DNA from 3 places in the Rhodopseudomonas sp. BR0G17 genome. Region 1 is predicted to be linked to each of the others. Evidence: predicted binding sites of a transcription regulator. Region 1 holds the regulator's gene; each other region holds the start of a gene.
The links. Region 1 encodes PhoB, which activates phosphate uptake and scavenging genes when phosphate is short. Its sites were predicted from a motif close to TGTCATNNANCTGTCAT; they were not measured.
Positions count from the first base shown of each region.

Region 2: the regulator PhoB is predicted to act here: its motif matches at 3,767-3,783, upstream of DY467_RS24285 (DUF2794 domain-containing protein).
Region 3: the regulator PhoB is predicted to act here: its motif matches at 4,610-4,626, upstream of DY467_RS20955 (RNA degradosome polyphosphate kinase).

Region 1 covers NZ_QUML01000028.1:1,955-11,462, forward strand. The annotation lists gene DY467_RS19090 (aspartate aminotransferase family protein) at 1-283, opposite strand, end outside; gene DY467_RS19095 (GcrA family cell cycle regulator) at 760-1,269, shown strand; gene phoB (phosphate regulon transcriptional regulator PhoB) at 1,618-2,331, opposite strand; gene phoU (phosphate signaling complex protein PhoU) at 2,406-3,122, opposite strand; gene pstB (phosphate ABC transporter ATP-binding protein PstB) at 3,146-3,967, opposite strand; gene pstA (phosphate ABC transporter permease PstA) at 3,964-4,827, opposite strand; gene pstC (phosphate ABC transporter permease subunit PstC) at 4,829-5,830, opposite strand; gene pstS (phosphate ABC transporter substrate-binding protein PstS) at 6,040-7,050, opposite strand; gene DY467_RS19130 (ATP-binding protein) at 7,199-8,548, opposite strand; gene DY467_RS19135 (putative bifunctional lysylphosphatidylglycerol flippase/synthetase) at 8,552-9,508, opposite strand, start outside.
Region 2 covers NZ_QUML01000054.1:6,123-15,630, forward strand. The annotation lists gene acnA (aconitate hydratase AcnA) at 1-2,465, shown strand, start outside; gene DY467_RS24280 (DUF1223 domain-containing protein) at 2,634-3,389, shown strand; gene DY467_RS24285 (DUF2794 domain-containing protein) at 3,794-4,162, shown strand; gene DY467_RS24290 (GNAT family N-acetyltransferase) at 4,245-4,796, opposite strand; gene DY467_RS24295 (Bax inhibitor-1/YccA family protein) at 5,060-5,851, opposite strand; gene DY467_RS24300 (ABC transporter permease) at 6,192-8,762, opposite strand; gene DY467_RS24305 (ABC transporter ATP-binding protein) at 8,766-9,508, opposite strand, start outside; gene DY467_RS24310 (arylesterase) at 9,508-9,508, shown strand, end outside.
Region 3 covers NZ_QUML01000034.1:8,989-18,496, reverse strand. The annotation lists gene DY467_RS20985 (Crp/Fnr family transcriptional regulator) at 1-516, opposite strand, end outside; gene DY467_RS20980 (cold-shock protein) at 1,010-1,213, shown strand; gene purN (phosphoribosylglycinamide formyltransferase) at 1,277-1,930, opposite strand; gene purM (phosphoribosylformylglycinamidine cyclo-ligase) at 1,939-3,012, opposite strand; gene DY467_RS20965 (CDP-alcohol phosphatidyltransferase family protein) at 3,279-3,824, shown strand; gene DY467_RS20960 (P-loop NTPase family protein) at 3,855-4,544, shown strand; gene DY467_RS20955 (RNA degradosome polyphosphate kinase) at 4,695-6,905, shown strand; gene ppx (exopolyphosphatase) at 6,918-8,423, shown strand; gene DY467_RS20945 (bestrophin family protein) at 8,446-9,369, opposite strand; gene rnd (ribonuclease D) at 9,366-9,508, opposite strand, start outside.

The sequences.
Region 1 (9,508 bases):
CCTTGTCGGCAAAGCTCTGTTCGCACAGCCGCGCCGCCAGCTTCTCGCCGTCCGGGCTCTTGAACAGGTTGGACATATGCCACAGTTTGGTCGCCTGCTCCTGCAAGGCTTCGACCAGATGCGGATGGCAATGGCCGAGCGCGTTGACGGCGACGCCGCTGGTGAAGTCGAGGTAGCGCTCGCCATCAGTTCCGTGCAGCCAGACACCTTCGCCGCGCTCGAACGCGACATCCGCTCTGGCGAAAACCGGGAGGAGATGGGACGTTGAAGCGCTCTGAGACATGGCCGATCCGATCGGAAAATAGCGGGCCGCCGGCCGGCCGCGTCACGCGCATGACACGAACGCAGTCTGGGACAACGTACCCCGGAAACGAAACGTGCCGCCTTTCCAGGCGGCACGTGGGATTATTCTAGAAGCGTCGAACTCACTGTCAACACGGAGCTTCGACGAAGTGCTGCCAGAAAGCAGCACTCGCGCTGTTTGTTGTGGCTTCGCGGACTCACTCACAGGAGAAGGTGTGGACGCACCGGGTCGGACTCTTGCGCGTGAGTCACGGCATATTGTAGCCTTTTGACTGTCGGGTACGACATCTCGTGCGCGGTTTGTAATCCATTTCGAGTTCTCGGATGAGGCGTAACGCCGGGGCGGCAAGGGTCGTCCGGCGAGCGCTAAGGGATTCTGACAGCTGAGATTTTGACGACCTCACAGCCGCGGTTCCGCGCCGCCCTTCGGCGCCCGCGGCAGGAAGGGATAGAACTATGACGGCATTGACCTGGACCGACGAGCGCGTCGAGCAGTTGAAGAAATTGTGGGAGGGCGGGCTGTCGGCGAGTCAAATTGCCGCCGAGCTTGGCAACGTCACCCGCAATGCCGTGATCGGCAAGGTCCACCGCCTCGGCCTGTCGGGCCGGGCCAAGAGCCCCACGTCGGCAGCGCCGCGGCCGCGCAAGGCGCGCCCGGTGCAGCAGATGATGAGGGTGACCCGGCCGGTGGCGCGCGGCAACACCGCACTGGCGCACGCTTTCGAAGTGGAAGCCGAGCCAGATCCGATCGCCTTCGACAACGTGGTTCCGATGAACCAGCGGCTGTCGCTGCTGGAACTCAACGAAGCCACCTGCCACTGGCCGGTCGGCGATCCGTCGAGCCCGGAATTCTTCTTCTGCGGCGGCAAGTCGCTGCCGGGCCTGCCCTACTGCGCGCATCACTCGCGCATCGCCTATCAGCCGGTCGGCGATCGCCGACGCGCAGCTCCCAAGACCACCCGCTAGACTGACGCCGCCAGCCCAAGGCCGCGGCAATCCGCGCTCGCGCAGCGCAGGGTTGGCCATCCCGCCAAACTGTCATCGCCCGCGAAAGCGGGCGACCCAGTATCCCAGAGCGTCCGTTACTTCCCACCCACTCACTGCAATACGGGATCCTCCGCCTTCGCGGAGGATGACGCTGCTATGTTGGGCTGAGGCCGCGGCTGAACGATTGCAAAAGCGATAGAGTCGACAAACGCCGCCATCGCGTCGTTGCCACGTGTCGCTAAATCACGCTCGCGGTCATCGTGGTTTGAACGAGTGTCTTGGTGGGCACGCTCGCTTTGCTCACCGACGTCGCAAACCTGCTAACAACTACGACGGGCTGCCTTCGACCTTGGCGAAGCGATCGTCGAGGGCGTAGCCGGCACCGCGAACAGTGCGGATCGGGTCCTGCTCGCGACCGATATTGAGCAGCTTGCGCAGGCGGCCGATGTGCACGTCGACGGTACGCTCATCGATGTAGATGTCGCGGCCCCAAACGCCGTCGAGCAGCTGCTCGCGGCTGAACACCCGGCCCGGGTGCTCAAGGAAGAATTCGAGCAGGCGATACTCGGTTGGACCGAGATCGATCGGCCGGCCGGAGCGCGCCACCCGGCGCTTGTCGCGGTCGAGTTCGAGATCACCGTACGCCAGCACGGTGGCGAGACGCTCCGGCGCCGCGCGGCGCAGCAGGCCCTTCACCCGGGCCAGCAGCTCCGGCACCGAGAACGGCTTGACGATGTAATCGTCGGCGCCGGTCGCGAGCCCACGGACCCGCTCGCTTTCTTCGCCACGCGCCGTCAGCATGATGATCGGCAGTTGCTTGGTTTCCGGACGCGCCCGCAGCCGGCGGCACAGCTCGATGCCGGACAGGCCCGGCAGCATCCAGTCCAGAACGACCAGGTCGGGAATCCGCTCCTTCATCCGGGTGTCGGCGTCATCGCCGCGCGCCACCGTCTCGACCTCGTAACCTTCGGATTCCAGATTGTATCGCAGCAGCGTCGTCAGCGCTTCCTCGTCTTCAACTACCAGAATGCGCGCAGCCATTGTCGTCCTCGTCTCAGTGTCGTCTCGATCCGTCCCATGACTGCCGGCCCGGCGGGCCGGCGGCCAGAGCAGCGTCAGTTACCGGGCGTCGCGTTGGCGAAGGTGGTCATGTCGCCCTTCGGACGCTTGTCCATGATCTGCTGACCTTCGATCATGTAGAACACCGTCTCGGCGATGTTGGTCGCGTGATCGCCGATCCGCTCGATGTTCTTGGCGCAGAACATCAGGTGAATGCAGAACGAGATGTTGCGCGGATCTTCCATCATGTAGGTAAGCAGCTCGCGGAACAGCGAGGTGCAGATCGCGTCGACTTCCTCGTCGCCGTTCCACACCACCATCGCGGCCGGCAGATCGTGCGCCGTATAGGCATCGAGCACCGCCTTGACCTGCGACTGCACGAGGTCGGTCATGTGCTCGAGGCCGCGGATCAGCTTCAGCGGATGGAAGTCGCTGTCGATCGCGTTGACGCGCTTGGCGATGTTCTTCGACAGATCGCCGATCCGCTCGAGGTCGGTCGCGACGCGCATCGCGCCGACGATTTCGCGCAGATCGATCGCCATCGGCTGGCGCCGCGCGATGGTCAACACCGCGCGCTCTTCGATATTCCGCTGCATCTGGTCGATCTCGGCATCGGCCGCGACCACGCGCGAGGCCAGCGCGACGTCGCGCCGGATCAGCGCATCGACCGAGTCGACGATCTGGCGCTCGGCCAAACCGCCCATCTCCGCGACCAGCCGGGTCAGCTCCTGCAGGTCGCCGTCGAACGCCTTGGTGGTGTGTTCGAATCCCATATCCGTGCTCCTCGCCCGCCGCGTCAGCCGAACCGGCCGGTGATGTAATCCTGGGTGCGCCGATCGCTCGGCGAGGTGAAGATCTTGTTGGTCGGGCCGAATTCGATCAGCTCGCCGAGATACATGAAGGCGGTCGACTCTGACACGCGCGCCGCCTGCTGCATGTTATGGGTCACGATCGCGATGGTGTATTGTTCCTTCAGCTCGTCGATCAGCTCTTCGATCTTGGCGGTGGAGATCGGATCGAGCGCCGAGCACGGCTCGTCGAACAGGATCACTTCCGGCCGCACCGCGATGGTGCGGGCGATGCACAGACGCTGCTGCTGACCGCCCGACAGGCTGAGACCGGAAGCGCCGAGCTTGTCCTTCACTTCGTTCCACAGTGCGGCGCCGCGCAGCGCCTTCTCGACCCGGCCGTCCATCTCCGACTTCGAGATCTTCTCGTACAGGCGGACGCCGAACGCGATGTTCTCATAGATCGTCATCGGGAACGGCGTCGGCTTCTGGAACACCATGCCGACCCGCGCGCGCAGCAGGTTGAGGTCGAGCTTGGGGTCGAGAATGTTGGTGTTGTCGAGCAGCACCTGCCCCTCGGCGCGCTGGCCCGGATACAGATCGTACATCCGGTTGAAGATGCGCAGCAGGGTTGACTTGCCGCAGCCCGACGGACCGATGAACGCGGTGACGCGGTTGGTGGCGAGCGCCAGGTTGATGTGCTTCAGCGCATGGTTCTGACCGTAGTAGAAATTGAGGTCGCGCACGGTCACCTTGGCCGGGCCGTCCGGCTGGGCGCCGATCGGCGGCATCGCGGACGGAACGCTGGTGGCGATCGAGATCTCGGTCATTTCGTGGTCCTCTCGGCGCCGATGATGCGCGCGCCAATGTTCAGGGCAAGCACGGTCAGGGTGATCAGCAGCGCGCCGGTCCAAGCGAGCTGCTTCCAGTAAGCGTAGGGGCTCTGGACGAAGTTGTTGATGGTCACCGGCAGGTTGGCCATCGTCTTGGTCAGATCCAGGCTGAAGAACTGGTTGCTGAGCGCGGTGAACAGCAGCGGCGCGGTCTCACCGGCGACACGGGCGGTCGCCAGCAGGATGCCGGTGATCAGACCGGCACGGGCGGCGCGATAGGCGATCCGGCGGATCACCAGCGAGCGCGGCAGGCCGAGCGCCGAGGCGGCTTCGCGCAGCGAGCTCGGCACCAGCAGCAGCATGTCTTCGGTGGTGCGCACCACCACCGGGATCACGATCACCGCCAGCGCCAGCGCGCCGGCGAGCGCCGAGAACCGGCCCATCGTCACCACCACCGCGCCATAGATGAACAGGCCGATGATGATCGACGGCGCGCTGAGCAGGATGTCGTTGATGAAGCGGATCACCGAGGTGAGCTTGTCGTATTTGCCGTACTCGGCGAGGTACGTGCCGGCGAATAGTCCGAGCGGCGCGCCGATGCCGACGCCGAGGATCGTCATGATGATCGAGCCGACGATGGCGTTGAGCAGGCCGCCCTCATTCGAGCCCGGCGGCGGGGTATTCTGGGTGAATATTTCGAAGTTGAGACCGGCGAGGCCGTTCCAGAACAGCGTGAACAGGATCAGCGCCAGCCAGGTGACGCCGAACAGCGCCGCCGCCGAGCACAGCACCTTGATCACCAGGTCGTTGCGGTGACGCCGCTTGTAGATCGGGTTGTCGAGATGGATCGGCGACATCTTACTTGCCCGCCTTCAGTTCGAGCCGCAGCAGCAGCAGCCGGGCGGCCGCCAGCACCAGGAAGGTCAGAATGAACAGCAGGAGGCCGAGCAGGATCAGGCCGGACTGATGCAGGCCATCGCTCTCGGCGAATTCGGAGGCGATCGCCGCCGAGATCGTGGTGCCGGGCGAGAAGATCGAGCCGGTGATCCGGAACGAGTTGCCGATGATGAAGGTGACCGCCATGGTCTCGCCGAGCGCGCGTCCGAGCGCCAGCATCACGCCGCCGATCACACCGACCCGGGTGTAGGGGATCACGACGCTGCGGACGACTTCCCAGGTGGTGCAGCCGACGCCGTAGGCGGCTTCCTTCAGCACCGGCGGCACGGTCTTGAAGACGTCGACCGAGATCGCGGTGATGAACGGCAGCACCATGATGGCGAGGATCAGCGAGGCGTTGAACAGGCTGAGATAGGACGGCGGACCGGCGAAGATATCGCCGAGCACCGGCACGCCCTCGAACAGCGCGATCATCGCCGGCTGGAAGTGATAGGCCAGGAACGGGCCGAGCACGAAGAAGCCCCACATGCCGTAGATGATCGACGGGATTCCGGCGAGCAGCTCGATGGCGAGGCCGATCGGGCGGCGCAGCCACATCGGGCACAGCTCGGTAAGGAAGATCGCGATGCCGAGACCGACCGGGATCGCGATCATCATCGCGATCAGCGACGTCACCAGCGTGCCGTAGATCGGGCCGAGCGCGCCGAGGACGGGCGGGTCATTGGCCGGCGCCCAGCGCGAAGTGGTGAGGAACGAGAAGCCGAATTCGCGGATCGCCGGTAAGGCACCGACGATTAGCGAGATGATGATGCCGCCGAGGATCAGCAGCACCGAAATCGCGCAGGCGCGCGTCGTCCAATAGAAAGTCTTGTCGCCGAGCTTGAAGGCACTCAGGGCCTTGGCCCGATCGTAAGGTCCGGCAGCCGTCTGCAACCCGGTCGTCTCAACCGCCATGTCCGCCACGCTAACTCTCCTCATGCCTACTGCAGGGCCGAAACCGCGCCTCGCGGCTGGAGATCTGAATTGAAAACCGGATGCGCGATCGAAGGTCGCGCCAGCACCGACTGCGGTGCAAAGCCGGAGCCCGAGCGTATGAGCCTCGGAGTCCGCCGTTCGCGTGAACGTCGGACTGCGACCCGGACGGATCCGGATCGCAGCCAAACTTCAGACTATCAGCTCTTGATGTCCGAGGCCCAGGTCTTCTCGATCAGCTTGACGACCGGTTCCGGCATCGGGATGTAGTCGAGCTCTTCGGCAGCCTTGGCGCCCTTCTCGAACGCCCACTTGAAGAACTTGACGGCTTCGGCGGACGCCGCCTTATCGACCGGCTCCTTGTGCATCAGGATGAAGGTCGCGGCGGTGATCGGCCACGAGGCTTCGCCCGGCTGGTTGGTCAGGATCAGGTAGTAGCCCGGAGCCTTGGCCCAGTCGGCGTTCGAGGCCGCAGCCTGGAAGGCCGCGATGGTCGGCTGCACGGTCTTGCCGGCGCTGTTCACCAGACCGGTGTAGGTCAGCTTGTTCTGCTTGGCGTAGGCGTATTCGACGTAACCGATCGAATTCTTGGTCTGACCGACGTTGCCGGCAACGCCTTCGTTGCCCTTGGCGCCGACGCCGACCGGCCACTCGACCGCGGTGCCCGAACCAACCTTGGTCTTCCAGTCAGCGCTGACCTTGGACAGGTAGTCGGTGAAGTTGAAGGTGGTGCCCGAACCGTCGGAGCGGCGAACCACGGTGATCGCATCGCTCGGCAGGCTGACCTTCGGGTTCAGCTTCTTGATCGCCGGGTCGTCCCACTTGGTGATCTTGCCGATGTAGATGTTGGCCAGGGTCTCGCCGTCGAGCACCATCTCACCCGGCTTCACGCCTTCGAGGTTCACGACCGGCACGATGGCGCCCATCACCATCGGCCACTGCACCAGGCCTTCCTTATCGAGCTGTTCCGGCTTCAGCGGCGCGTCTGTGGCGCCGAAGGTCACGGTCTTGGCAATGATCTGCTTGATGCCGGCGCCCGAACCGATCGACTGATAGTTCAGACCGTTGCCGGTGTCCTTCTTATAGGCATCGGCCCACTTCGAGTAGACGGGGTACGGGAAGGTGGCGCCAGCGCCGGTGATGTCGGCGGCGAAGGCCGAGGTCGACGCCGCAACCAGACCGGCCGCGACGATTGCCTTGATGAAATTCATGGGGAAGGTCTCCATCTGTAAGCGAAGCGCTCAGCGCGCCCGACTGCGCTTACCCCGCCCGTCTACGAGCGGTCGGTTGACCTTTTATGAGGGTTTGATGACAGTCATGTGACTGCACTAAGCGCCTGAAATCGAATGATTATTCGACTCAGACCTGGGGCTTTCCCTGAGGGAAACAGACGGTGAAAGTCGCACCCTTTTTCAGCACGCTTTCGATCAGCAGGCGGCCGCGGTGACGGTTAACAATATGTTTCACCAGCGATAATCCTAACCCCGTACCACCCTGAGAACGGCTGTCGCCGACGTCCACGCGGTAGAACCTTTCGGTCAGTCGCGGCAGATGTTCGGGCGCGATACCAGGGCCGAAATCGCGCACCAACGCGCGATACTCCGACACGCCGTCGCCCGACACGGCAGCCACCACCGAGACCACCACCCGGCCGCCCGAAGCGCCATACTTCAGCGCGTTCTCGATCAGGTTTTCGAACAGCCGCAGCAGCTCTTCGCGATCGCCGGCGATGGTCGCGGCGTCCTCCGGCAGCTCCAGCTCGATCACCACCTGGCGTTCTTTGGCCAGCGGCTCGAGGCCGTCGGTGACCTGCTTGATCAGCGGCTTCAGGTCGATCATCGCATCGGGGCGAACATGCGCGCTGAGCTCGACCCGCGACAGCGACAGCAGGTCGTCGATCAGCCGCGCCATCCGGGTCGCCTGAGCGTGCATGATGCCGAGGAAACGCTCGCGCGCCTTCGGATCGTCGCGGGCCTGCCCCTGCAGCGTGTCGATGAAGCCCGACAGAGCGGCCAGCGGCGTGCGCAGCTCGTGGCTGGCATTGGCGACGAAGTCAGCACGCATCTCTTCGACCCGGCGCAGCGGCGTCAGATCGTGGAACGTCATCAGCATGCACTGATCGGTGCCGCCGAACGCGGTCGGCACCTGCACCGGCGCGATGATCAGTTCGAGCCAGCGTTCGATCGAGCCGTGATCGAGATAGGTGGCGCGGCGCGGCTCCGAGGTCGCAATCGCCTCGCGCAGCGCGGTGACGATCTCGGGACTGCGCAGCGCGAACTGCGCCAGCTCTCGCACCCGCAGGGCCGGCGCGAGCTGCGCCGCAGCGGCGTTGAGGTGGATGACCCGGCCGGCACGATCGAGCAGCACTGCCGGATCGGGCATGCCGGCGACGATGGCACGCACCACCGGCATTTCCACCGGGCTGACGCCAAGCGTGTCGTCGAGCGCGCTGGAGCTGTCATGCAACCGCCAAGGCACCAGCGCGGCGGCGACCAAGCAGGCGAACGCCGCGATCGCCGGGCCGATCGCGAGCTGGGCGAACAGCACCAAGGCGGTGAGCGCGAGCGCGCCGGCGATCAGGATGATCGCGGCGTGACGAAGCCGATCGGACCAATGCGTCAGCAGCGATGTGGAAGACGGTGTTGGCGGAGCGAGTACGAGTTCGCGGACCGGGCGGGCTTGCTCGTCGGGCGCGGGTGCGGTGGTCATGGCTCAACCTGGTGAGGGATCTCCGCGCACCGGTTCCGGCTTCAGCGCTTCGGCCAGCGGACGAACCCGCTTCAGCCGCGCACCGAGCACGATCTCCCGGACCGCAAGCACGACGACCGATATCACGAACGGCACGATGTAGTACAGCAGGCGGAACAGCAGCATGCCGGCGAGCAGCTCTTCCTTGTCCATCTGCCACAGCCCGACCAGCATCGCGGCGTCGAACACGCCGAGCCCGCCGGGCGAATGGCTGGCGAAACCGAGCAGCGTCGCCGATACGAAGATCACCGCGACCACGACGAAGCCGACATTGGGCTCGTCAGGCGTCAGCACGTACATCGCGAGCGCGCAGAAGCCGAGATCGACGATGCCGATCGCGATCTGCAGCAGCGTCAGCTTGCCGCCCGGCAGAGTCACCGTCCAACTGCCGCGCCCAACGCAGCGCGGCTTGAATGACACCCACGCGACATAGACCATCAAGCCGGCAAGGATCAGCAGCGCCAGCACGCGGTTGACCGCCGGCGGCAACAGATCGACCGCAGACGCCGCTTCAGGATGATAGGCGACGCCGAGGCCGAGCACCGCGGCGTTGCCGAGCCAGAACGTCAGGCCGGCAAGGAAACACACCTTGGCGACGTCGATCGCGTCGAGCCCCCAGGCCGAGTAGATCCGGTAGCGCACCGCGCCGCCGGTCAGCGCGCTGGCGCCGACATTGTGACCGATCGAATAGCTGGTGAAGGCGGCGAGCGCGTTGACCCGGTAAGGCACGTCATCGCGGCCGATCGCGTGAACGGCGAACAGATCGTAGAACGTCAGGGTGAAATAGCCGGCGGCGACGAACAACGCAGCGAGCGCGATCGAGGTCGGCTCGGTCTGGCCCATCGCGTCGAGCACGCGGTCATGGTCGATGCCGCGCAGGATGTGGTACAGAACGTAGCAAGCGGCCGCGATGACCGCGAT
Region 2 (9,508 bases), on a different contig from region 1:
CGCGCGTGCTGATGCAGGACTTCACCGGCGTGCCGGCGGTGGTCGATCTGGCGGCGATGCGCAACGCGATGCAGAAGCTCGGCGGCGATGCCGAGAAGATCAATCCGCTGGTGCCGGTCGACCTCGTCATCGACCACTCGGTGATCGTCAACTTCTTCGGTAACAACCAGGCGTTCAAGAAGAACGTCGCCGAGGAGTACAAGCAGAACCAGGAGCGCTACGAGTTCCTGAAGTGGGGCCAGAAGGCGTTCTCGAACTTCTCGGTGGTGCCGCCCGGCACCGGCATCTGCCACCAGGTCAATCTCGAGTACTTGGCGCAGACGGTCTGGACCAAGAAGGAGAAGATGACGATCGGCCGCAAGACCGGCACCTTCGAAGTCGCCTATCCGGACACGCTGGTCGGTACCGACTCGCACACCACCATGGTCAACGGCCTCGCCGTGCTCGGCTGGGGCGTCGGCGGCATCGAGGCGGAAGCTGCGATGCTCGGCCAGCCGCTGTCGATGCTGCTGCCGGAAGTGGTCGGCTTCAAGCTCAAGGGCGCGCTCAAGGAAGGCGTCACCGCCACCGACCTGGTGCTCACCGTCACCCAGATGCTGCGTAAGCAGGGCGTGGTCGGCAAGTTCGTCGAATTCTTCGGCCCGGGCCTCGACAACCTCTCGGTCGCCGACAAGGCCACGATCGCCAACATGGCGCCGGAATACGGCGCGACCTGCGGCTTCTTCCCGGTCGACGGCGAAACCATCGATTACTTGAAGACCTCGGGCCGTGCCTCGGCGCGGGTCGCGCTGGTCGAGAAGTACAGCAAGGCGCAGGGCCTGTTCCGCACCTCCAAGTCGCCGGACCCGGTGTTCACCGTGACGCTGACGCTGGACCTCGCCACCGTCGAGCCGTCGATGGCCGGCCCGAAGCGTCCGGAAGGTCGCATCGCGCTGTCGTCGGTGTCGGAAGGCTTCGCCACCGCGATGGCCAACGAGTACAAGAAGGCGCTCGACGGCGCCCGCTACAAGGTGGAAGGCCGCAACTTCGATCTCGGCCACGGCGACGTGGTGATCGCGGCGATCACCTCGTGCACCAACACCTCGAACCCGAGCGTGCTGATCGGCGCTGGCCTGTTGGCGCGTAACGCCGCGGCCAAGGGCCTCAAGGCGGCGCCGTGGGTGAAGACCTCGCTGGCGCCGGGCTCGCAGGTCGTCGCCGAGTATCTGGCGAATTCGGGTCTGCAGAAGGATCTCGACAAGGTCGGCTTCAACCTCGTCGGCTTCGGCTGCACCACCTGCATCGGCAACTCCGGCCCGCTGCCGGAAGAAATCTCGAAGTCGATCAACGACAACGGCATCGTCGCCGCCGCGGTGCTGTCGGGCAACCGCAACTTCGAAGGCCGCGTCTCGCCGGACGTGCAGGCCAACTACCTGGCCTCGCCGCCGCTGGTGGTCGCCTACGCGCTCGCCGGCTCGGTGACCAAGAACCTCGCGGTCGATCCGATCGGCACCGGTAAGGACGGCAAGCCGGTGTACCTGAAGGACATCTGGCCGAGCACCAAGGAGATCAACGCCTTCGTCAAGAAGTACGTGACCTCCAAGATCTTCAAGGCGCGCTACGCCGACGTGTTCAAGGGCGACACCAACTGGCGCAAGATCAAGACGGTCGAGAGCGAGACCTACAAGTGGAACATGGGCTCGACCTATGTGCAGAACCCGCCGTATTTCGAAGGCATGACCAAGCAGCCGGAGCCGGTCATCGACGTCGTCGACGCCCGCGTCCTGGCGCTGTTCGGCGACAAGATCACCACCGACCACATCTCGCCGGCGGGCTCGATCAAGCTGACGTCGCCGGCCGGCAAGTATCTGTCGGAGCATCAGGTGCGGCCGGCCGACTTCAACCAGTACGGTACGCGCCGTGGTAACCACGAAGTCATGATGCGCGGCACCTTCGCCAACATCCGCATCAAGAACCACATGCTGAAGGGCGCCGACGGCAACATTCCGGAAGGCGGTCTCACCAAGCACTGGCCGGACGGCGAGCAGATGTCGATCTACGACGCCGCTATGAAGTACCAGGAAGAGAAGGTGCCGCTGGTGGTGTTCGCCGGCGCCGAATACGGCAACGGTTCGTCGCGCGACTGGGCCGCGAAGGGCACTCGTCTGCTCGGCGTTCGCGCCGTGATCTGCCAGAGCTTCGAGCGCATCCATCGCTCGAACCTGGTCGGCATGGGCGTACTGCCGCTGACCTTCGAAGACGGCACCTCGTGGGCCTCGCTCGGCCTCAAGGGCGACGAGAAGGTCACGATCCGCGGCCTCGAAGGCGACCTCAAGCCGCGGCAGATGCTGGAAGCCGAGATCACCTCGGCCGAGGGCAAGCGCAAGCGCGTGCCGCTGCTGTGCCGCATCGATACGCTCGATGAGCTCGATTACTACCGCAACGGTGGTATTCTGCACTACGTGCTGCGCAAGCTCGCGGCCTAACAGCCGCGATCTTCGCCGATAGGCGGAGAATGCCTCACTGCGAAGTGAGTGGCAGGTGAACGGAAGGCGGCCTATGCAAATGGCCGCCTTTTCGTTTTAAGGCTCCTCGATGGATGGCGGCGTGCGGCCGTCCCGAAGCATTCGGCAAAGGCGGTTCGGCAAACGACGATGAATGGTGTTGGTGGATTTTCGCGGTGGTCCGGCGCACTCGGCCTGTGCGTGACGATCGCGACGGCCGATTTTGCTGCCGCCGAACCCCGCGCCGTGGTCGAGCTGTTCACCTCGCAAGGCTGCTCGTCTTGTCCGCCGGCGGACAAAATCATTGGCGAACTCGCCCGCGATCCGTCGGTGATCGCCCTCAGCCTTCCGATCGACTATTGGGACTATCTCGGCTGGAAGGACACCCTGGCCGACTCCCGTTTTACCGCTCGCCAGAAAGCTTACTCGCAAGTGCGAGGCGATCGGGACGTCTTCACCCCGCAGGTGATCGTCAATGGGTCGGCGCACCTTGTCGGCAGCAACCGCGCCGGCATCGAGGGCGCGATCAAGACCACCGACAAGACCGCCGGGGTGATGACCGTGCCGGTCTCGGTGGCGGTCGAAGGCAAAGAGATCAAAGTCTCGGTCGCCGCGGCGCCCCAGGGCGAGACCACCAAGAGCGGCGAAGTCTGGATCTGCGCGGTGTCCAAAGCGATCCCGATCGAGATCGGGCGCGGCGAGAACCGCGGCCGGCACGTCACCTACCACAATGTGGTGCGCAATCTGCTGAAGGTCGGCGATTGGACCGGCGCGGCGGAGCACTGGACGGTGCCGCTTGAGAACGTCGTCGGCGACGGCGTCGATGCGGCGGCGGTCTATGTGCAGAACGGCAGCCGTGAGAAGCCCGGCGCAATGCTCGGGGCCGCGTTCACGTCGCTGAACTGATCGTCGGCCGGGTGCGATCTGGCGGAAAATAGCCGGAGCTGCTTTGCGCGCCTTGGCTGCGAGCTTCACGACCGGAAGCGAGCCGGCCCCTCAAAACAAAAAAGGACCAACTTGCGTCGGCCCAGGAGGGGGATCGAGGTTCTGCGTACAGGCCCGATCCCGACTGCTTCGGGGGGCTGGGGGCTGAGGAATCCGAAGCCGAAGGGACCGGGCCAACGCAGTGATAGCGTTATCGCAAGCGGGCTTGGCGGGCGCTGGGCGAAAATCGGGCGGCAATAAGAATTCGGCTAACGAAGGCGTGAGCCGCGTGCGCAAGGGCGCTGTTTCGGCGCCTGCTGCTTTCGGTCCCCTTGCGGCCCGTCGCCGGCGGCGCAATCATGTCAGCGTCGTGACAGGAGGCGCCGATGGATATGATTTCCGGGGAGGCTGACCCCAGCGAGAGCCGCGCAGCGGAGCGCCCAGGCACCGCACCGCTGCAGGGACTGGTCACTTTCAACCGCCTGGAGCTCAATCGCATCCTCAATCTCTATGGCCGGATGGTCGCGGCCGGCGAGTGGCGCGATTACGCCATCGACTTCCTGAAAGACACCGCGGTGTTCTCGATCTTCCGCCGCGCCTCGGAAGTCCCGATCTATCGCATCGTCAAAGATCCGCGGCTCGCCCGCAAACAGGGCGCGTATTGCGTCATCGGCGCTTCCGGCCAGATCCTGCGCCGCGGCCATGAACTCGAACGTGTGCTGCTGGTGATCGACCGCAAGCTGGCGCTGGTCTGACCTGAGCTGCGGCGGAGCCGGGGCGAAGCGTCTCGGCGCCCCCCGCGTCACTGCCCTTTCTGCTTTCGCGGAGGGTACGGCATTATGAGCTGTTCGGCCGTGCTTCTGCTTCGGGCACCGTCTGCCCGCCGTCGCCCAGCGTCCGCTGCATCAGCACCGAGTCCAGCCAGCGACCGAACTTGAAACCGACGTCGGTATGGGTGCCGATCGGCGCGAAGCCGGCCTTGCGGTGCAGGGCGATCGAGGCGGCGTTGGCGGAATCGCCGATCACCGCGATCATCTGGCGGAAGCCGCGCTCGGTGCATGCGGCGATCAGGTCACGCAGCAGCGCGCTGCCGATGCCGCGGCGGTGGGCCGCCGGATCGAGATAGATCGAGTTCTCGACCGTGAACCGATAGGCCGGCCGGGGCCGGTAGGGCCCTGCATAGGCGTAGCCGGCAATCGCCCCGTCCGCCTCCGCGACCAGATACGGAAAGCCGGCTTCGGTCAGAGTGCTGAACCGCCGCGTCATCTCGGTAAGGTCGGGCGGGCTCAGCTCGAAGGTCGCGGTGCCGAACCGCACCGCCTGCTCGTAGATCGCGGTGATGGCCGGCAGGTCGGCGGTGATCGCAGGGCGGATGACGAGGTCGGACATGCGAAATTCGGACTCGGAGCGGATCGCCAATCTCAGCGTCATACGCGGGCTTGACCCGCGTATCCATCCTCTTCGCCATGACGCTTGGCTGGCTTGCAGGAGGCTGCCTGCAGCAGGATGGATCGCCGGGTCGAGCCCGGCGATGACAGGCGTTTGCTGTGAGATGCCCTGCGGAAGTCCCTTGGTTCGGACGTTCGTTCCGCCAAAACAAAAGCCCCGGCGCTGGGCCGGGGCTTCGAGCTGTCAGGTCTGGGAGGAGACCGTTATTCCTTCTGTCCGAGCAGCTGAAGCAGCAGCGTGAACAGGTTGATGAAGTTCAGGTAGAGCGACAGAGCGCCGGTAATGGCGGCCCGCTCGGCGACGTCGCCGCCCATCGAGCCGTAGCCGTAGATGTAGTCGTTCTTCAGGCGCTGGGTGTCCCAGGCGGTCAGGCCGGCGAACACCAGCACGCCCACCACCGAGACGATGAACTGCAGCATCGACGAGGCGACGAACAGGTTCACCAGGCTGGCGATCACGACGCCGAACAGGCCCATGATCAGGAACGAACCCATCCCGGTCATGTCACGCTTGGTGGTGTAGCCGTAGAGGCTCAGCGCACCGAACGCGGCCGCGGTGATGAAGAACACCCGGACGATCGAGGTGTGGGTGTACACCAGGAAGATCGACGACAGCGAGATGCCCATCAGCGCCGAGAACGCCCAGAACAGAAGCTGTGCGGTCGCCGGCTTCAGGCGGTTGATGCCGAAGGAGATGACAAACACCATCGCCAGCGGGGCGAGGATGAAGACCCACTTCAGCGGGCTGACGAACATCGCCACGCCGAACGAGGTCAGCATGGTGTTGCCGACCCGCGCGGCAGCCGCGCCGGCGTCCGTGGTCACGGCGCCCATATAGACGCCGAGCGCCGCCAGGCCGGTGATGGCCAGGCCGATCGTCATGTAGTTGTAGATGCGCAGCATGTAGGCGCGCAGCCCGGCGTCGACGGTCGCGGTTTCGACGCGTCCGGCGGCCCGGCCGAAGGGAGAAGTGTAGTTGCGGTCCAAGTCCGACATGGTCGAGATCCCGAGTTGGTCTGGCCGGTCGCGAAGGGTGGCGAAAGCCAGTACTAATTTATCCGGACGGTGGCGAAGAATGTGCGCTTAAAGTTGAGCCAAGATCCTAGTCAGGACCCAAAATTAACGTCTGTTCATCGAGCCGTCCGACCCATGCTGATATGTGGGAAACTAACACGGACGGGGCAAGCTTTAATGCGCGGCTGAATGTCGCTCCGCTCTGAAGGGTAAAGAAATCGGCGTCCGACCTTGGTCGAAAATGGCCATTTCCCAGTCCTAACAGGACCCGCCAGAGCGGTGCGCCAGCGCGCCGCGCCGCCCGTTCCGCCGGCGCTGCATACTATAAATTTCGCAAAACGGAAGCCGGTTTCTGGTTGAGCGCCAGCCACGTGCCGATCAGTCCCAGGCCGACCGTGACCACCAGGGCGGCCACCACCACGCCGGCCGCCGAGCCGGCCTGCCAGGCGAAACTCAGCGTCATTAATCGTGTGACAATCAGCCACGCGGCGACCGAGCCGGCCAGCACGGCGAACGCCGCGGTGGCGAGACCAATCAGCGCATATTCGAGCGCGAAGGCCCCGATCAGCCGTGCCCGGGTGGCGCCCAGCGTCTTCAGGATCACCGCGTCATAGACCCGGTGGCGATGGCCGGCTGCGAGCGCGCCGCCCAGCACCAGGATGGCGGAGATCAGTGTCACCGCGCTGGCGCCGCGCACCGCCAGCACCAGGTTCGACACCACGCCGCCGACCGTCTCCAGCGCCTCGCGCACCCGCACCGAGGTCACCATCGGAAACCGGTCGGCGACCTGCTTGATCACCGCGGCGTCGCTCTGCGGCGTGCTGCCGCTCTCGGTCAGCGTGGCGATATGGGTGTGGGGCGCGCCGCGGAAGGTGTCCGGTGAAAACACCAGGACGAAATTGATCCCGAGGCTCTGCCAATCGATGCTGCGCAGGTTCGAGATCGTGGCAGTGATCTCGCGTCCGAGCACATTGACGGTGACCTTGTCGCCGATCGACAGCCCAAGTCCCTGTGCCAGCTTCTTGTCGAACGACACCAGCGGCGGTCCGCTGTAGTCCTTGGGCCACCACCGTCCCTCGACCACCTTGGAACCGGCCGGGACATCGGCCGCATAGGTCAGGCCGCGATCGCTCTGCAGCACCCACTCGGCATCCGGCGCCGGCTTGAGGTCTTCGGCGCGAACGCCGCGCGCGGCGACGATCCGGCCGCGCAGCATCGGCACGTCTTCCAACGTCGCGTTCGGCGCGATCTGGCGCAGGAATGTGCCGAATTGATCAGTCTCGCTGGAGGGGATGTCGATGAAGAAGAAGGTCGGTGCCTTCTCGGGCAGCGCAGCGCTGAACTGCCGTCTTAGGTTACCGTCAATTTGCGAGACGGTGACCAGCACCGCGAGGCCGAGACCCAGCGACAGGACCACTGATGGTGTCAGCGCACCGGGGCGGTGAATGTTGGCGACGGCGAGCCGCAGCATGGTGATGCGCGACCGCGGCAGCCGGCGCGCGATCGCCATCAGTCCGGCGGCGACGCCGCGCAGCAGCACGAAGATCGCCAGGGTGGCGCCGATCACCGCCAGCGCGACGCGCTTGTCGTAGGCGAGCCCGATCACCACCGCGAGCAGCACCGCGACGACCGCGGCGATCAAGGCGATGTGCTTCAGCCGGGGGCGATGGCCGTCGGCGGTCGCCGCCTCGCGGAATAGCATCGCCACCGGCACGTCACGCACCTGCGCCAGCGGCCACAGTCCGAACGCCAGCGCGGTGAGCAGGCCGTAGACCAGCGATAGCGCCAGCTCGCCGGGATGCAGCGCCGCCACCACCGGAAGCGGGAGTAACTGCCCGAACAGTCCGACCAGCGCGAACGGCATCGCGGCGCCGAGCGCCAGCCCGATCGCCGCGCCGATCAGCGCCAGCACGATCACCTGGGTGAGATAGATCGCGAACACGTCGCGCCCGGTGGCGCCGACCGCCTTCAGCGTTGCGATCACGTCGCGGCGGCGATCAATATGGCTCTTCACCGCATTGGCGACGCCGACGCCGCCGACCACCAACGCGGCGAGGCCAACCAGGGTCAGGAATTGAGTGAAACGGGTAATGGTGCGTTCGAGCTGCGGCGAGGCGTTGCCGCGGGTGCGGATTTCCCAGCCGGCCTGCGGCAGCGCCGCGCGGGTGTCATCGACCAGCCGCTGCGCTGCGCGATCGTCCGTGCCGTTGTCCGGCAGCCGGACCCGGTAGGTCCATCGCACCAGGCTGCCGGGCTGCAGCAACTGGGTCGCGCGCAAGCCGTCGTCGCTGATCAAGAAGCGCGGACCGAAGCCGATATTGCCGGACAGCTTGTCCGGCTCGGCCGCTACTGCGCTGCGGATCTGGAAGGTGGCGCTGCCGATCGTAACCTTGTCGCCGATCTTCAGATCGAGCCGCGCCAGCAGGGCCGGGTCGGCGGCGGCCCCAAAGGTCTCGTCCCGCCGGGCGAGCAGGTCGGCCACCGGCATCGGCGGTTCGAGTTTGAGTTCGCCGAGCAGCGGATAGGCGCCGTCGACCGCCTTCAGCTCGACCAGAGCCGAGCGGCCATCGTCGGTGCGTGCCATGCCGCGCATCGTGGCGGCGACCGAGACATCGCCGCGGCTGCGCAGGAACGCCACTTCGTTCGGCGTCGCTTCGCGCTGGATCAGGGAGAACGCAGCGTCACCGCCGAGCAGCGTGCGGCCCTCGCGGGCGAGCCCGTCGCCGAGGCTGGCTGCGACCGAGCCGACGCCGGCGATCGCCATCACGCCGAGCGCGATGCAGGCGATGAAGACGTAGAACCCGTTCAGCCCGCCGCGCATCTCGCGCAGCGCGTAGCGGAGCGGCAGCGACCACGAACGGGTGCGGAGCGACGTCTCGGTCAGGACCGTCATCGATCAGGCCGACCGTGCGCGTGCGGCGGAGCCCGGCTGCGTGGTGTCGATCCGGCCCGAGCGCAGTCGCACCACTCTGTCGCAGCGTTGCGCCAGCCCGGAATCGTGCGTGACCAACACCAGCGTCATGCCGCGCTCGGCATGTTTGGCGAACAACAGATCGACGATCTGCTTGCCGGTGGTCTCATCGAGATTGCCGGTCGGCTCGTCGGCCACCAGGATCGCCGGATCGGGCGCGAGCGCGCGGGCGAGCGCGACGCGCTGCTGCTCGCCGCCTGAGAGCTGCGAGGGGTAATGGTGCAGCCGCTCGCCGAGACCTACCGAGGCCAGCTCGCGGGCCGCGCGGTCCGCGGCACCAGCCTGACCGGCCAGCTCCAGCGGCACCGCGACGTTTTCCAGCGCCGTCATGGTCGGGATCAGATGGAAGGACTGAAACACGATTCCGATCTGGCGGCCGCGGAAGCGGGCCAGCGCGTCCTCGTCCAAACCATTGAATGAGGTGCCGCCCACCACCACCTGACCGCTGTCGGGCCGCTCCAGCCCGGCCATCACCATCAGCAGGGTGGACTTGCCGGAGCCGGACGGGCCGATCAGCCCGATCGTCTCGCCGGTGCCGACGCGCAGGCTGATATCCTTGAGGATGTGCACCCGCGCGGCGCCGCTGCCCAGCGACAGGTTGACGTTGGAGATCGCGATGCTGTCCGGCGCGCCGCCGGCCAATGACGAGGGTTCAATGAGACTGTCCA
Region 3 (9,508 bases), on a different contig from region 1:
GTACAGCACGTCGCTTTGAATGCGATCGTTCGCCAGCAGCAGCCAGCGTGCGAGACGCTGATTGATTTCGTGCTTGGCGGCACAGAGCACGCTCTGTGTATTTTGGGCGATCAGAGCCGGCACGTAGCGCAGCATCTCTTCACGGATCTGCGGCCGGTCGGCCATCACCCGTGCCAGATCGTCGGCCTCGACCCTCAGCGCAGTTCCCGGCATGCACACGACCGAGCGCTGCGACGCGACATCGGCTCCCAGCACCAGCGGAACCCCGACGTAGCCGAAATAGCCGACCATGGCCGTTTCAACGAAGTCGGTGCGGGTTCCAGAGAGGTGCGACACCAGGCCGTCCTCGATGAAGTGAACGCATTCGACGCGTCGGTTGGCCTCCTGCAGTACAGCGCGACCGCGAAACTCGACGGGCCGGAGCAATGGTTTAAGCGCTTCGAAATCGTCCGGTGCGAGCTGCGCCAGAATTCGATTTCTCACCGCAGGAGAGCTAGCTTGAAGATCGTTCGCCAAAATATCAACGGCTCCTTGGTGATGGGTGGATGTCCGTGGAACCGGCTGCGCCGATTCAGAAGGGAGCTTACCGGACAGAGGCGGGGGTGGCCACGTCTCGCGGGTGTCCAATATTGTCGCATCCTCGCCGTAGTGGCGACGCAGTTCGGCAGTGCAGCAAACGGCACAGCTGCTCACATGCGCGAAATTGAGTCAGTGCGAGTGAAACAGGCAGCAGCGGTGAGGCGGACGAACTACGCGTGCTGCAGATTGCAGCGTGCGCTGCATCGGAACTGATCAGTTACGCTACGTACTACACGAGATCAGCACGGTGCGTTGCGCGACACTTGCTATACCACAAATTTCGTGTTGCAATTGACCCGCAATCGGATCTGGCCCCTTCGGCTTTATGTTTCGCGACTGGGAAATCGATATCGCATTGGGTTCGCCGTTTGTGGCGTGGCACGCGGGCAGCGTGCCGCGTCTTTTTTGTATCTAGATCGGGAGGCAGGCGATGCAAAAGGGCACCGTCAAATGGTTCAACCCCACAAAAGGGTATGGCTTCATCCGTCCGACCACGGGCGATAAGGACGTTTTCGTCCATATTTCGGCGGTCGAGCGCGCTGGGCTGAGCACGCTCAACGAGAACCAGGCGATCGAGTACGATCTGGTCGAAAATCGCGGCCGTACCTCGGCGGAGAACCTGAAGATCTCCTAATTCAAGGCCGAAGGTTCGTCGGACTGCCCCCGGTCGAAAGCCGGGGGAACTTCGTGCTGCCGCTCAGCTGGCCGCGGGCACGATCAGCGTTCGCTCAGCTGCGCTTTGCGTGGCGGACCGGCAGAGATCGCCGTCGAACCGGAGCAGGCCGGCAGCGAGCAGCCGCAGCGCCTCTGGGTAGATGCGATGCTCGACCGCGAGCACGCGTGCGGCCAGCGTGTCCGGCGTGTCGTCGTCCTGCACCGGGACCGCGCCCTGGACGATGATCGGGCCTGCGTCGGTGTCCGGCGTGACGAAGTGCACAGTGGCGCCGGAGATCTTCACGCCGGCGCGCAACGCCTGGCCATGCGGATCGAGGCCGGGAAACGACGGCAGCAGCGACGGGTGGATGTTCAGCATCCGGCCGTACCAGCGCTGCGCGAACTCGGCCGTAAACAGGCGCATGAAACCGCCGAGGCAGATCAGCTCGATGCCGCGCGCGTCGAGCTCGGCCTGCAGCTTGGCTTCGAAGCCGGCGCGATCCTTGCCGAACGGCTTGCTTTCGATCACCACGGTGGCGATGCCGCTGCGCTCGGCGATCGCAAGGCCGCCCGCCGTCGCCACGTTGGAAATCACCACAGCGATCTCGGCCGGAAAGCCGTCCTCAGCCGCGGCTTCAATCAGCGCGGCCATGTTGGAGCCGCGCCCGGAAATCAGGATAGCAACGCGAGGCTTCATCGGCGCGCTCACCAGGCGAGGTCGAGGTGGCCGTCATAGACCACGCGCTGCTCGCCCTTGGCGGCAATGACCTGACCGAGCAGGTGCACGCTTTCGCCGCTGGCGGTGAGGCTCTCAATGACCTGATCGACGGCGTCGGCCTTGACGATCATGACCATGCCGATGCCGCAGTTGAAGGTGCGCAGCAGCTCGAGTTCGGCGATCTCGCCTTGTTCGGCGAGCCACTTGAACACCGGCAGCACCGGGATCCGCGGCAGGTCGATGCCGACCCCGAGATGCTTCGGCAGCACGCGCGGGATGTTCTCGGTGAAGCCGCCGCCGGTGATGTGGGCGAGGCCTTTGACGGCGCCGGTGTCGCGGATCGCCTGCAGGCAGGACTTCACATAGAGCTTGGTCGGCGCCAGCAGCGCACCGCCGAGCGTCATCACCGGCGAGAACGGCGCAGGCGCGTCATAGGGCAGGCCGGATTTCTCCACGATCTTGCGGACCAGCGAGAAGCCGTTGGAGTGCACGCCGGAGGAGGCCAGCCCGATCACCGCGTCGCCCTCGGCGATATCTTTCGACGGCAGCAGCGTGCCGCGCTCGGCGGCGCCGACCGAGAAACCGGCGAGGTCGTAGTCGCCGTCCTTGTACAGGCCCGGCATTTCGGCGGTCTCGCCGCCGATCAGCGCGCAGCCGGACTCGCGGCAGGCTTCCGCCACGCCGGCGACGATCTCGGCGGCCGCCTCGGGATCCAGCTTGCCGCAGGCGAAGTAATCGAGAAAGAACAGCGGCTCGGCGCCTTGCACCACGAGGTCGTTGACCGACATCGCGACCAGGTCGATGCCGATGCCGGTGTGCAGGCCGGCGTCGATCGCTACCTTGATCTTGGTGCCGACGCCGTCGGTGGCGGCGACCAGCACCGGATCCTTGAAGCCGGCCGCCTTCAGATCGAACAGGCCGCCGAAGCCGCCGATCTCGGAATCCGCGCCGGCCCGCGCGGTGGCGCGCACCATCGGCTTGATCAGATCGACGAGCCGGTTGCCCGCATCGATGTCGACGCCGGAGTCGGCGTAGGTGAGGCCGTGCTTCCGCTCGGTCATGCCCGGTTTTCCCAATTCAAGCTGTGCGGCACCCGGGCATCCGTCGCCAGGGCGGAGCCCGCCGTCGATTTCGCCGGCGCGACGACGCTAGACCTAAGTCCCGCTTGTCCGCGCCCGGCCGATGTTTTGGGGTGGTTACGTCGGATTCCGCCAGCGTGCAATGGCTCGCAAGGGGACCCAGCATGGTCTATGTAGAAAACCAGCCCGCTCAACCGTCGAAAGTCGAGGTTTTTCGGCGGATTTGGGCCGGAAGCCGGGAACGTTGCGTGAGCATTCCAAACATCATTACGCTTTGCCGCATCCTGTTGGTGCCGGTGATCGTCTGGGCGATCGCGTCCAATGAGATGGAAATCGCCTTCGCGGTGTTCGTGGTGGCCGGGGTCAGCGACGCGGTCGACGGGTTTCTGGCCAAGCGCTTCAACATGTCCAGTGAGCTCGGCGCGCTGCTCGATCCGCTCGCCGACAAGGCGCTGCTGGTCTCGATCTACGTCTCGCTCGGGATCTGGGGGGCGATCCCGCGCTGGCTGGTGATCCTGGTGGTGTCGCGCGACATCATGATCGTCGGTGCGGTGATGATCTCCTGGGTGTTCGGGAGGCCGATCCCGATGAAGCCGCTGATGGTGTCGAAGCTGAACACCGTCGCGCAGGTGTCGTTCGCCGCGCTGATCCTCGGCGCGCTCGCCTTCGGCTTCGAACCCGCGCCTTACGACCTCTTTCTGATGGGCGCGGTGACCGTCTTGACCTTGCTTTCCGTCTCCCTCTATCTCGTCGAGTGGATGCGGCATATGAGCACGATCGAGCCAAGCCGTTGACCGCGTCGGCCGGCCGCGTTTTGGGCCGGCATGGAGCGCCCCGTGCCAGTTCGCGTTGAACCTCGACAATTAGCCCTCGACCTGCCGCATGCCGAAAGCCTGTCGCGCGAGGATTTCCTGGAAGGTTCGGCCAACACCGCGGCGCTGTCTCTGATCGAGAGCTGGCCGGACTGGCCCAACCGTATCATGATGCTGGTTGGCCCCGAGGGCAGCGGCAAGAGCCACCTGGCAGCGATCTGGGCCGAACTGGCGGGCGCCCGGTCGACCGCGGCGCAGGCGCTGAATGCCGCAGCGGTGCCCGGCGCGCTGGCGACCGGCGCGGTGGTGGTGGAAGACCTTGTGCCGGGCAGCTTCGACGAGCGGGCGCTCTTCCACCTGATGAACATGGCGCGGGAAGACGAGGCCTATGTGCTGTTCACCGGCCGGGTCGAGCCGGCAGCCTTGTCGATCGACCTGCGCGACCTGAAGTCGCGGCTGCGGGCCGTGCCGGTGGTGTCGTTGCTGCCGCCTGACGATGCGCTGTTTCGTGCCCTGATCGTCAAGTTCTGCGCCGACCGCCAGATGTGCATCGACGCTGCGCTGGTCGGTTACCTCGCCAACCGGATCGACCGGTCATTCGTGGCTGCCCGCCAGGTGGTGGAAAAGCTCGACACCATGGCGCTGCGGCTCGGCCGTCCGGTGACCCGGGCGCTCGCCTCCGAAGTGCTGCGCGCCGACTAGCGCCCGCCCTGCGGCATATGGCGGGAAGGCGGGCCGCTTGACGGCTTCTGCGCCTCGTTTCTCAATGTCATGGAAACGTCATGCAGCGTCAGCATTGTCTCGCGGCGCCGCAGCCGCGGTGCGCCACATCCTGGTCTGGATCAATTTCTCATGGACTCCGAGCAAGTGATTGCCATCGAAGAGAAAAAAGGCGAAGCCGAGCCGGCGTCGATGATTGCTGCCGGCCCCGAGCGATTCATCAATCGCGAGCTGTCATGGCTACACTTCAACCGTCGGGTGCTCGAAGAATCGGTCAATCCGCACCACCCGGTGCTGGAGCGGGTGCGGTTTCTGTCGATTTCGGCCAACAACCTCGATGAATTCTTCATGGTCCGCGTCGCCGGTATCAAGGCGCAGATCCGCGAAGGCATCACCGAGCGCAGCCCGGACGGCCTGACGCCGTCCGAACAGCTCGCGCTGATCAACGAGGCGGTCTCTAAACTCGCCAGCGACCAGCAGTCGATCTGGCGCGAGCTGCGCGGCGTGCTCGCCGATTCCGGTATCCTATTGCTGGACGGCAAGGACGTCACCAAGGCGGAGCGCACCTGGATCGAGGATCACTTCCTCCACAACATCTTCCCGCTGCTCACGCCGCTCGCGATCGACCCCGCGCATCCGTTTCCGTTCATCCCGAGCCTCGGCTTCACCATCGGCCTGCAGCTGGCACGGGTCTCCGACGGCAAGCCGATGAACGCGCTGATCCGCATGCCGGCGCGGATCGACCGCTTCATCCGTCTGCCTGCGAACGGCCGCGACCAGACCGTGCGGGTGATGACGCTGGAGCAGGCGACCTCGCTGTTCATTGGGCGGCTGTTCCCCGGCTACCACGTCAAGGGCCAGGGCTCGTTCCGGATCATCCGCGACAGCGAACTGGAAATCGAGGAAGAGGCCGAGGATCTGGTGCGGCTGTTCGAGACCGCGCTGAAGCGGCGGCGGCGCGGGTCGGTGATCCGGATGGAGGTCGACGCCTCAATGCCGGAGGAGCTGCGCGTGTTCGTGCAGCGCGCGCTCACCGCGGCCGACGACGAGGTGTTCCTGGTCGACGGCGTGCTGGCGATGAACGAGCTGTCGCAGCTTACTCGCGTCGATCGTCCCGACCTCGAATTCGTGCCCTATGTGCCGCGGCATCCGGAGCGGGTGCGCGACCACGGCGGTGATATCTTCGCGGCGATCCGGCAGAAAGACTTGATCGTTCACCATCCGTATGAATCGTTCGACGTCGTCGTTCAGTTCCTGCAGCAGGCGGCGCGCGATCCCGACGTCGTCGCGATCAAGCAGACGTTGTACCGCACCTCGAACAACTCGCCGATCGTGCGCGCGCTGGCAGAAGCCGCCGAGGCCGGCAAATCGGTCACTGCGCTGGTCGAACTCAAGGCACGGTTCGACGAAGAAGCCAATATCCGCTGGGCACGTGACCTCGAGCGCGCCGGCGTGCAGGTAGTATACGGGTTTCTGCAGCTCAAGACCCACGCCAAGCTGTCGCTGGTGGTGCGGCGCGAGGGCGGCAGCCTGACGACCTACATCCACACCGGCACCGGTAACTACCATCCGGTGACGGCGCGTATTTATACGGACCTGTCGTACTTCACCTCCGATCCGATCCTCGGCCGCGACGCTGCGCGGGTGTTCAACTACATCACCGGCTACGCCGAGCCGAGCGACATCGAGAAGATGGCGGTATCGCCGATCACGCTGCGCAAGACCATGCTCGAGCACATCCGCGGCGAGACGACCTTTGCCCGCCACGGCAAGCCGGCCGCGATCTGGCTGAAGATGAATGCATTGGTCGACCCCGAGATCATCGATGCGCTGTACGAAGCCTCGCGGGCAGGGGTCTCCGTCGAACTGGTGGTTCGCGGCATCTGCTGCCTTCGTCCGGGCGTCCCCGGTCTGTCGGACAACATCCGGGTGAAGTCGATCATCGGCCGGTTCCTCGAGCACGGCCGTATCTATTGCTTCGGCAACGGCTACGGCCTGCCCAGTGCCAAGGCGGCGGTGTACATCTCCTCCGCCGACATGATGCCGCGCAATCTCGACCGCCGGGTCGAAGTGCTGTGCCCGATGCTCAACCCGACCGTGCATCAGCAGGTGCTGGAGCAGATCATGGTCGCCAACCTGAAAGATACCGAGCAAAGCTGGCGGTTATTGCCGGACGGATCGTCGACGCGTATGAAGGCGGCCAAGGGCGAGGAGCCCTTCAACGTCCACAACTACTTCATGACCAATCCGAGCTTGTCCGGCCGTGGGAAGTCGCTCCAGGAATCCTCACCCCGCCGGCTCACCCGGCGTGCTGAACGTCAGCAGTCCCAGCAGACTTCCTAAGGGACGACGACGTTGAGCAAGCAGCCGCACAGGCGCGAACCCAGCGTCGCCGTCATCGACATCGGCTCGAACTCCGTGCGTCTCGTGGTCTACGAGGCGCTGGCGCGCAGTCTGGTCACCGTTTTCAACGAGAAGGCGCTGTGCGGCCTCGGCCGCGAGGTGCAGACCACCGGGCTGCTGACGAAGGACGCCGTCAGCAAGGCGCTGGTGGCACTCCGGCGGTTTCGTGCGCTGATCCGGGTGATGAAGGTCGGCAAGGTGTTCGCGATCGCGACCGCCGCATGCCGCGATGCCAAGAACGGCCCCGACTTCATCGCCGAGGCCGAGCGGATCTGCGGCGTCACCATCGAGATCCTGTCAGGACCGCGCGAGGCCAAGCTGTCGGCGCTCGGGGTGATCTCCGGCGTGCACAAGCCGAACGGCGTCGTCGGTGATCTCGGCGGCGGCTCGCTCGAACTGATCGATGTCCGCGGCAACGCCGTCCGTAAGGGCGTGACCCTGCCGCTCGGCAGCCTGGCTCTGCAGGACGCCTCGCAGAAGTCACTCAAGCGCGCCGAGCGGATCGCTCAGCAACTGCTGTCCCAGGCGGGACCGTTGAAGACCGCCCGCGGCCGCACGTTCTATGCGGTCGGCGGCACCTGGCGTGCGCTCGCCCGGATCCACATCATCCAGAGCGGCCATTCGCTCAAAGTGATGCACGGCTATTCGATCTCGGCAGCCGAAGCCTTGCGGTTCGCGCAGCGGCTGCGGGTGCTGGCGGCTGCTAATCAGCTCGCCGATATCGAAGTCGTCGCGGATGCGCGGCGACCGCTGCTCGCCTATGCGGCGGTCGTGCTCGAATACGTCATCCGCATTGCGAAGCCGAAGACGATCGTGTTCTCGACCTATGGCGTGCGCGAAGGACTGCTGTACGAGCAGCTGCCGCCGGAAGAGCGCGCCAAGGATGGGCTGCTGTGCGCCGCGCAGAACCTGAACCTGCTGTTGTCGCGATCGGCGCGGCATGCTGAGGAGCTGATCGAATGGACCGATCGGCTGTTCCGCGTCGCCAAGGTCAAGGAAACCGATGAGGATCGCCGCCTCCGCCGCGCCGCCTGCCTGATGTCCGACGTCGGCTGGCGCGTGCATCCGGATCATCGCGGCGAGCAGACACTGTCGCTGATCGCCAACGCCAACTTCGGTGACGTCACCCATCGCGACCGTGCCTTCATGGGGCTGTCGGTGTACTACCGCTACGCTGGCTTCAGCGAACAGAACGAGCCGCCGATGTCGGCGCGCGAGTTGGTGACCGAAGCGCTCGACGAACGCGCCCGGCTGCTCGGCGCCGCGTTCCGGGTGGCGCATCTGATCAGCGCGGCGCGGCCGGGCGTGCTGCCTGCAACGCATTTCCGCACCGAGGGCCGCAAGCTGATGCTGGTGTTCGAGCACAGCCTGGTCGATCTCGTCGCCGATCGCGTCGGCAGCCGGTTCAAGCAGCTCGCCAAGATGGTCGGGCGATCAGGGACGATCGTGCTGCGCTGAAGTCTGCCCAGCTCTTAGTTGCTCACACCAGGATGTGGTTGACCGGCTTCGGCAAGGGCGGCAGGTCGGTTTCGCCGAGAGCTTCGCGCAGGTTGATCTCGATCGTATCGGCGAGCGCGGCGATCGGCAGATCGTTGGGCAGTTGGCCGAACGGCTCTTCCAGCTCGGAGCCGAGCGCGTCGAGGCCGAAGAAGGTGTAGGCCGCCAGCGCCGTGGCGAACGGCGTCAGCCAGCCGAGCGTGTTGGCGAAGCCGAACGGCAGCAGGAGGCAGAACACGTAAGCGGTTCGGTGCAGCAGCAGCGAATAGCCGAACGGCACCGGCGTCGAACGGATGCGTTCGCACGCAGCCTGCACCATCGCCATCTGGCCGATGGTGCGATCGATGATCTGGAACGGGATGTCGCGTAGTTCGCCGCTACGATGCAGTGCCGCCAGTTCGGCCTGCATGGCTGAGAGGATGACTTCGGGCGCGTTGCAGCTGGCCTCATAGCGCGCGCGGGTTTCGACGGTGAGATGGCGCGTCACCTTGGTGGTGTCGATTCCTGGGCGAAGATGCAGCACCAGTGCTTGGGCGAATGCCATCGCCAGCCTCAGCAGCGTCCGCCGGCTGCGCTCCGGCTCTTCGCCGGAGCAGGGCAGGATCTGCGTCTGCCGCGCCAGATTGCGGCTGAGACAAATCAGCTCGCCCCAATGCCGGCGAGCCTCCCACCAGCGATCGTAACAGGCGTTGTTGCGGAAGCCCATGAAGATCGACAGCGCGATGCCGAGCACCGTGAACGGCGCGCTGTTGAAATCGGAGACGAGGCCCGGATAGGCGTGATGCGCCCACACCACCGCGACCGACAAGGCCGCGATCAGCAGCGCCTGCGGAAAGATCCGCTGCACCACCGAGCCTTGAACCAGAAAGAACAGCTGAAGCAGATTAGGCTGCGGTCGAACGATCATTGTTCGGCGCTTGAGCTCCGAGTGGCGGCGCTGCGGTCGACCTGAATCACCTTGCCGCGTTCGATCGCAAGCGACAGCCGGCCGTGCTTCAGAGCGAGAGCCGCCTCGCCGAACAACTCGCGGCGCCAGCCGCGTAGCG